Regions from separate parts of the Streptomyces sp. CA-146814 genome, predicted to be linked through region 1. Evidence: riboswitches for the same ligand, from Rfam matches in the RefSeq annotation. Region 1 holds a riboswitch; the other holds the start of a gene.
The links. A riboswitch is a leader RNA that binds a small molecule or an ion and turns the genes downstream of it on or off. The one in region 1 is predicted to bind glycine.
Positions count from the first base shown of each region.

Region 2: it holds a riboswitch for glycine, as region 1 does, so the genes downstream of both, gcvP (aminomethyl-transferring glycine dehydrogenase) here and gcvT (glycine cleavage system aminomethyltransferase GcvT) in region 1, are expected to answer to the same signal.

Region 1 is NZ_CP192068.1:5,879,240-5,883,477, forward strand. Features, by position in the region: gene glyA (serine hydroxymethyltransferase) at 1-88, opposite strand, end outside; gene gcvH (glycine cleavage system protein GcvH) at 115-492, opposite strand; gene gcvT (glycine cleavage system aminomethyltransferase GcvT) at 615-1,781, opposite strand; glycine riboswitch at 1,962-2,059, opposite strand; gene ACQP09_RS26400 (AAA family ATPase) at 2,224-2,988, shown strand; gene ACQP09_RS26405 (enhanced serine sensitivity protein SseB) at 3,041-3,811, shown strand; gene ACQP09_RS26410 (enhanced serine sensitivity protein SseB C-terminal domain-containing protein) at 4,061-4,238, shown strand, end outside.
Region 2 is NZ_CP192068.1:756,243-760,480, forward strand. Features, by position in the region: gene gcvP (aminomethyl-transferring glycine dehydrogenase) at 1-2,100, opposite strand, end outside; glycine riboswitch at 2,294-2,391, opposite strand; gene ACQP09_RS03290 (PRC-barrel domain-containing protein) at 2,547-2,918, shown strand; gene ACQP09_RS03295 (DNA polymerase IV) at 2,840-4,238, opposite strand, start outside.

The DNA of each region.
Region 1 (4,238 bases):
GGGTGGACTGCTGGCGGTGGAGCTCGGCGTCGACAGCGGCGGCGACGTCCGGGTCCAGCTCGTGGAGGGAGGAGTTCAGAAGCGACATCAGGGGGTCCCTTAAGGTCTCAGGTCTCAGTTGCCGGAGAACGCGGTGTACTCGTCGGCGGAGAGCAGGTCGGCCGGCTCCTCCGTGACGCGCACCTTGAACAGCCAGCCGCCCTCGAAGGGAGCGGAGTTCACCAGCGAGGGGTCGTCCACGACGTCCTGGTTGGCCGCCGTCACCTCTCCGGTCACCGGCGAGTACAGATCGCTGACGGACTTGGTCGACTCCAGCTCACCGCAGGTCTCGCCCGCGGTCACCGTGTCACCTACCTCCGGAAGCTGGGCGTAGACGACGTCACCGAGCGCGTTGGCCGCGTACTCCGTGATGCCGATCGTGGCCACGCCGTCCTCGACGGCCGACAGCCACTCGTGCTCCTTGCTGTACCGCAGCTGCTGGGGGTTGCTCATGACCTGAATTCTCCTGTACGCGGGGGAGTGCTGATGAACGGTGGTCTTACGGGGTGAGACGGAGGTACGTCACTTCTGTGACGTCCGCGCGCCGATGCGAAGGCCCGGGTTCTTCCGGGATATCACTTCTGGCGCTTGTAGAACGGCAGCGCGACGACCTCGTACGGCTCGTGCGTGCCCCGGATGTCCACGCCCACGCCCTCGGTGCCCGGGGCGGCGAAGGCCGCGTCCACGTACGCCATGGCGATCGGCTTGCCGAGGGTGGGGGAGGGGGCGCCGGAGGTGACCTCGCCGATCACCTTGCCGGCCGCGACGACGGAGAAACCGGCGCGCGGGACCCGGCGGCCCTCGGCGATCAGGCCGACCAGCTTGCGCGGCGGGGCGGTCTCGGCGCGCTCGGCGGCGGCCTGGAGCGCCTCGCGGCCCACGAAGTCGCCCTCCTTCTCGAACTTCACGACCCGGCCGAGGCCCGCGTCGAACGGGGTCAGCGCCGTCGTCAGCTCGTGCCCGTACAGCGGCATGCCCGCCTCCAGACGCAGCGTGTCCCGGCAGGAGAGGCCGCACGGGATCAGGCCGTGCGCCTCGCCGGCCTCCGTCAGGGCCCGCCACAGGGCCTCCGCGTGCTCGGGCGCGACGAAGAGTTCGAAGCCGTCCTCGCCCGTGTAGCCGGTACGGGCGATCAGCGCCGGCACCCCGGCGACCGTGCCCGGCAGACCCGCGTAGTACTTCAGCCCGTCCAGGTCGGCGTCGGTGACGGCCTTCATGATCGCGGGCGACTCCGGGCCCTGGACCGCGAGCAGCGCGTACGCGTCCCGGTCGTCGCGCACCTCGGCGTCGAAGCCGCCCACCCGGGCGGTGAGCGCGTCCAGCACGACCTGCGCGTTGCCCGCGTTGGCGACGACCATGTACTCCGTCTCGCCCAGCCGGTAGACGATCAGGTCGTCCACGATCCCGCCGTCCTCCTGGACGATCATCGTGTAGCGGGCCCGGCCGTTGCCGACGGTGGCGATGTTGCCCACCAGCGCGTAGCTCAGGAAGGCCGCGGCCTCGGGTCCGGTGACGGTGATCTCGCCCATGTGCGACAGGTCGAAGAGCCCGGCCCTGGTCCGTACGGCGTTGTGCTCGTCGCGCTCGCTCGCGTACCGCAGCGGCATGTCCCAGCCCGCGAAGTCGGTCATGGTGGCGCCGAGCGAGCGGTGCAGCGCTTGAATAGGGCTTTGGTGCGCAGCACCATCAGGCAGGGCGGTGGTGGGCGACGGGAGGGGGGCGAGACGGGGGGCAGTGCTCATGGGCATGGCTCCAGGGCATGACGACGTCAGGACGGAAATCCTCCCCATCTGTCATCGGAACCTGAGAGGTTCGCCGATAGCCCCTGACGGGGTATGCCCCGGGTAGCGGGGCGCCCTGGTCACAGGGCTCGGCTTGCACCTTGGGTGGAGCCGCCGGAGCGGCCCGCTTTTCAGATCTGCCTCATCCACGCGGTACGGGGCCTGAGAGATTCAAGGGAGGATCTTGCTCCTTCGGCGCCCGGCTCACACTGTGGCCGGAACTCTCCCGCGCGGATTCGAACGGCCGGTATGCAGTTGGCGCGGTCATCATCGCACGCATTGCGCCCCCGTGGGGAGGCCGGTCCACAACGGGTGGATGAACGGCGAGGACGGTTGTGGAGCCTTGCCCTTTCTTTACACTTCAGGATCAGGCGTGGCCGGCCCGACAGCAGGGGGATGGGCGATGACGTTGCAGCGGTCGGTACCGACCGCGGGACTCGCGCACGGCGCGATGCCCGCACAGCCGGGCGCCCCCGCGCGCGAGCTGCCCGAGCAGGCCGGAGCGCTGGTACGGGAGCCGGCCGCGGCGCCCGGCGCATCCGTACAGGAGCTGCTCACCGAGCCCGCTCCGGTGGTACGCGATCTGCGCGGGCGCACGGACCACACCCCGTACAGCCTCGATTTCACCCCCGGCGACATCGTGGTCGTCTCCGGGCTGCCCGGCGGCGGCAAGTCCACCCTGATCCGGCGGGCGGTGGCCGGCCACGCCATCGACTCGCAGAACACCCGCGACCGCTGGGCCGCCGCCCTGCCCCGCTTACTCCCGTACGCCCTCTACCGCCCCCTGGTCCGCGCCGCCCACTACCTCGGCCTCTGGGCCGTGCTGCGCTCCGGCGCCCCGGTCGTCGTCCACGACTGCGGTACGCAGACCTGGGTACGGAACTGGCTCGCCCGGCACGCCGCGCGCCGGGGCCGCACCCTGCACCTGCTCCTGCTGGACGTGGACCCGGAGACCGCCCGCCAGGGCCAGCGCGAGCGCGGCCGGGGCGTCTCCGGTTACGCCTTCGCCCGGCACCGGCACGCGGTGGGCCGGCTGATCCGCGACACCGAACGCGGCGCGCTGCCCGTCGGCTGCGCCTCGGCGGTGCTGCTGGACCGGGAGGCTGCGACCGCGCTGGAGCGGATCACCTTCACGGACGCCGGCGACCTGGCCGACCGCTCCGGTTAGGGTTCTGGCCGGAACAACGCCAGCGACGACAGCCGAGAGAGGCACAGAGGCAGTGGACATTCCGGCACCGGCCCAGGCGCACCCCCAGCACGCGTGGCCCGCCAACGAGCTCGAAGAGGTCCTGACCGCCTCCCTCGGCGTCCCCGACGCGGGCGGCCGCCTGGTCGAGGTGCTCGGCCGCAGCTCGGTCTGGGTGCCGCTGCCGAACGGCGGCTCGCCCGCCAGCGCCGACCTGGACCTGCCGATGATGGACATCGACGGCGCCGCGTACGTCCCCGTCTTCAGCTCCGAGGGCCAGTTCCTCAGCTGCGTCGGCAGCCACATGTCCTTCGCCGTCGCGCCCGCCCGCGACTTCGCCCGCGGCCTGCCGCCGCAGGTCGGCATCGCGGTGAACCCGGGCGGCGCGGTCGGCATCCCGCTGCCGCCGCCCGCCGTCGCCGAGCTCTGCCGGGCCGGGCGCACCGCGCTGGACGGGCCCGCCGGCGGCGGCCGGGTCAAGCTGTACGCACCGGACTGGCAGCACGACCCGGTCGACTTCCTCACCGCCGTCTCCGCCGAGTTCGAGGCCACCGGCGTGGTCTCCACCGCCCGCCGCGCGCTCGCCAGCATCGAGGGCGGCGACCCGGTCCTCTTCGTCGGCGTCGAGTTCGCCACCTGGGACGGCGCGGGCCAGAGCGCCCCGATGGAGGCCCTGGGACGGGCGCTCGGCCGCGTCGAGGTGCCCTGGCCGGTGAACCTGGTCCTGCTGGACGTGGCCCAGGACCTGGTCGGCGACTGGATGCGCGAGAAAGTACGCCCGTTCTACCGGCGCGAAGGCCACTGAACGTACGGCGCGAAAGCCACCGGACGTTCGGAGCGAAGGCCACCGGACGTACGGCGCGAAAGCCACCGGACGTACAGGGCGAAGCCACCGGACGTCCGGCGCGAGAGCCACCGACCGCGCGGTGATCGCGGGCGCCGGCCGACCGTGGCGTCAAGTCGGTGTCAGAAGTGGCGCATAAGCTGGTTTGATGGCGAGGCCGCTCCCGTGTGCCCGGGAGCGTCGACGGAACGATGAGGGGCGGGACCCAGGGTGAGTGCGTCAGGCACTGCGGCGGCCGGTCAGGTCGAGCACATGCTGCGCCAGGTCAGCCCCGGGCGTTACGACGCCTACGAGGCGCTGCTCGCGGCCCTCGCCGACGGCCGCATCTGGATGCTGCTCTGGCACGGCACGGCCGGCTCACCGGACGCGCAGTACGGCTCCATGGAGG
Region 2 (4,238 bases), 5.1 Mb from region 1:
GCCGCCGAACTTGCCGGGCTTGGCGAGCCCGACCAGCGCGTTGAGGTTGGCGCCGTCGACGTAGACCTGGCCGCCCGCGTCGTGCACCTCGCCGCAGATGTCGGCGACGTGCTCCTCGAAGACCCCGTGCGTGGACGGGTAGGTGATCATGAGGACGGCCAGCTCGTCACGGTACTGCTCGATCTTGGCGCGCAGGTCCGCGATGTCGACCTCGCCGTCGTCGGCGGTCTTCACCACGACGACCTTCATGCCCGCCATGACCGCGCTGGCGGCGTTGGTGCCGTGCGCCGAGGACGGGATCAGGCAGACGGTGCGCTGGTCGTCGCCGTTGGCCCGGTGGTACGCGCGCACGGCGAGCAGGCCCGCGAACTCGCCCTGGGAGCCGGCGTTCGGCTGGATGGAGACGGCGTCGTAACCGGTGACCTCCGCCAGGCGCTCCTCCAGCTCGCGGATGAGCGTGAGGAAGCCCTGCGCCTGCTCGGCCGGGGCGAAGGGGTGCAGCGCGCCGAACTCGGGCCAGGTGATGGACTCCATCTCGGCGGTCGCGTTCAGCTTCATGGTGCAGGAGCCGAGCGGGATCATGCCGCGGTCCAGCGCGTAGTCCCGGTCGGCGAGCTTGCGCAGGTAGCGCAGCATCGCGGTCTCGGAGCGGTGCTGGTGGAAGACCGGGTGGGTCAGGATGTCGTCGGAGCGCAGCAGCACCTCGGGCAGCGCGTCGGCAGCCGAACCGTCCAGCGCCTCGATGTCGGCGTCGGCGCCGAAGGCGGCCCACACGGCGGAGAGCTGGGCCCGGGTGGTGGTCTCGTCGCAGGCGATGGAGACGTGGTCGGCGTCGACGCGGCGGAGGTTGACGCCGCGCTCGCGGGCGTCCGCGACGATGTCCGCGGCCTTGCCGGGCACCTTGACGGTCAGCGTGTCGAAGAAGTCGCCGTGCACGACGTCGGCGCCGGCGGCACGCAGGCCCTCGGCGAGGATCGCGGCGTAACGGTGGGTGCGGCGGGCGATCGTGCGCAGCCCGTCGGGGCCGTGGTAGACGGCGTACATCCCGGCCATGACGGCGAGCAGCACCTGTGCCGTACAGATGTTGCTGGTGGCCTTCTCGCGGCGGATGTGCTGCTCGCGGGTCTGCAGGGCCAGGCGGTAGGCCTTGTTGCCGTCGGCGTCGACGGAGACGCCGACGAGGCGGCCGGGCAGGGAGCGGGCGAACTTCTCACGGACCGCCATGAAGCCGGCGTGCGGCCCGCCGAAGCCCATCGGAACGCCGAAGCGCTGGGTGGTGCCCACCGCGATGTCGGCGCCGAGCGCGCCGGGCGAGGTGAGCAGCGTGAGGGCCAGCAGGTCGGCCGCGACGGTGACGATCGCGCCGAGCTCGTGGGCCTGCTCGATGACGGGCTCGATGGCGCGGACGGCACCGGAGGCGCCCGGGTACTGGAGCAGGACGCCGAAGACGCCGCGCTCGGCGATCTCGGCCGGGATGCCGTCGCTGAGGTCGGCGACGACGACCTCCACGCCGGTCGGCTCGGCGCGGGTCTGGATGACGGCGATGGTCTGGGGCAGGGTGTCGGCGTCGATCAGGAAGACGCCGTTCTTGACCTTGCCGACGCGCCGGGCGAGCGCCATGGCCTCGGCGGCCGCGGTGCCCTCGTCGAGCAGGGAGGCGCCGGAGGTGGGCAGCCCGGTCAGCTCGGCGACCATCGTCTGGAAGTTCAGCAGGGCCTCCAGGCGGCCCTGGGAGATCTCCGGCTGGTACGGCGTGTAGGCCGTGTACCACGCGGGGTTCTCCATGACGTTGCGCAGGATGACGGGCGGCGTGAAGGTGCCGTAGTAGCCGAGGCCGATCATCGGGGCGAGCACCTTGTTGCGGTCGGCCAGCGACCGCAGTTCGGCGAGCACCTCGGCCTCGGTGCGGGCCGAGGGAAGGTTCAGGGCCTCCGCACTCTTGATCACGTCGGGCACCGCGGCGGCGGTCAGCTCGTCGAGGGAGCCGTAGCCGACCTGGGCGAGCATCTTCGCCTGGGCCTCGGCGTCGGGCCCTATGTGGCGCTGCTCGAACGGAATGCCCTGCTCCAGCTGGGAGAGCGGAGTGCGACGGGGGGTCATGGTGGAGGCCTCCTGGTCTGTCACGACCTGCGAGGGGCACCACGGCGCGGGTGCCCGAACGGCCTCCCCCTCTGTCATCTCAACCTGAGAGCTTCACCGGCGCGCCCGGAGGCGTGCCGACTTTCACCGTCGGTGAGGGTCGGATCCGTCCCGGCATCTGCCCGCACGAACCCGCCCTGCTTTCCAGAGTGACCTCGTCCGTGCGGTACGGGGGCCTGAGAGATTCCGGGGAGGATTTGCTCCTTCGGCGCCTCCGGATTCTGCACCGGAGGACTCTCCCGCACGGGGTCAGCAGCCACTTGCCAGCCTACCAGCGGCCATCCCCGTGGAGTCCTCGAGTGGCCGACGCCACGGATCTGCACTTGTCTGGTGCTGGTGGAGCGAGAGGGACCCTCGTGACGCGACCGGGGAAACCCCTTGAGCAGAAGCGACCAGTGGGAGGCACCGTGCAGACCGATATCGATCCGCGCCGCCTGATCGGCCGCAAGGCGTTCGATCGCAAGGGCGCCAAGATCGGAACGGTGGATGAGGTCTATCTCGACGACGCGACGGGCGTCCCCGAGTGGGCGGCCGTACGCACCGGCCTCTTCAGCCGGGACGCCTTCGTCCCGCTGGAACCCAGCGAGTTCGTCGAGGACACGCTGCGGGTCCCCTTCGACCGCGCGCTGATCAAGGGCGCCCCGGACTTCGGCGTCGGCCGGCACCTCTCCCCGGAGCAGGAGCTGCAGCTCTACCGCCATTACGGGCTGGACTCCCCGCCCGCCGCGGAGACCGCCCCCGACCGCGACTTCGGCAGGCTGGCGGGCCAGGAGGAGTAGTCGACCGGGTCGCGGACCAGCGGCAGCGGGTCGGCCGGGCTCAGCTCCGGGTCGTCGATCCGGAACGTGACGACCCGGCCGACCGGCCCGCCGGGCTCCTCGAACCGCACCGTCACCCGCCCCACCCCGCTCCCCTGCACCCAGCCGTGGCCGTGCGCCGCGTGGCGGACGTCGTGTCCGGCGGGCCAGCGCCGGGCGGCGAGCTGCTCGGCGCTCTCGGGCTCCTCGTCGACCGGCTTCCTGTCCTCGTCCGCGACCGGCTTCTCGGGCGCCTCCGCCCGTTTCGCCAGCTCCCGGGCGTCCGCGGCCTGCGCGAACAGGTCCTCCTGCGTGAAGTCCGCCAGCCCCGTGACGCCCACGCCGAGCAGCCGTACGCCGCCGGTGGTGTCCACCGCCTCCAGCAGCCTCGCCGCCGCCTCACGGACCACCGTGGGGTCGTCCGTGGGGCCTCTGAGGGTCTCGGAGCGGGTCAGGGTGGAGAAGTCGTACCGGCGCACCTTCAGCACCACCGTGCGCCCCGACCGGTCGGCGGACCGCAGCCGCTCCACACACCGCACGGCCAGCCGCTCCACCTCCGCGCGCACCCGCACCCGGTCGTGCAGGTCCACGTCGAAGGTGTCCTCGACCGATACGGACTTGGCGTCCCGCTCGGCGACCACCGGCCGGTCGTCGAGCCCCAGCGCCATCCGGTAGAGCCCGTGGCCGTGGGCCTTGCCGACCAGCCGTACGAGCTCCGCCTCGCCGGCCTCCGCGAGGTCGTGGACGGTGGTCATGCCGGCGCGCCGCAGGTGGTCGCCGGTGGCGGGTCCGACGCCGGGCAGCGTCCGTACGGACATGGGGGCCAGCAGCTCGCGCTCGGTGCCCGGCTCTATCAGCACCAGCCCGTCCGGCTTGGCCTGCTCGGAAGCGATCTTGGCGAGCATCTTGGACCCGGCCAACCCGACGGACCCACTGAGCCCGGTCACCTCCCGGATGGCCGTACGCAGCCGCTCCCCCGTCACCTGGGCCGACACCGAGTCGTCCGCCACCCCGCCCGCCTCCAGGTCGACGAAGGCCTCGTCCAGGCTCAGCGGCTCCACCAGCGGCGAGAGCCGCCCGAGCAGCTCCATCACCTGCTCGCTCACCGACCGGTACAGCGGGAAGCGGGGCACCAGGTAGGCGGCGTTCGGCGCGAGCCGCCGGGCCTGGGCCGTCGGCATCGCGGAGTGCACGCCGAGGATCCGTGCTTCGTACGAGGCGGTGGCGACGACCCCGCGAGGGCCGAGGCCGCCCACCACGACCGCCTTTCCGCGCAGGCTGGGCTTGGCTGCCTGCTCCGCC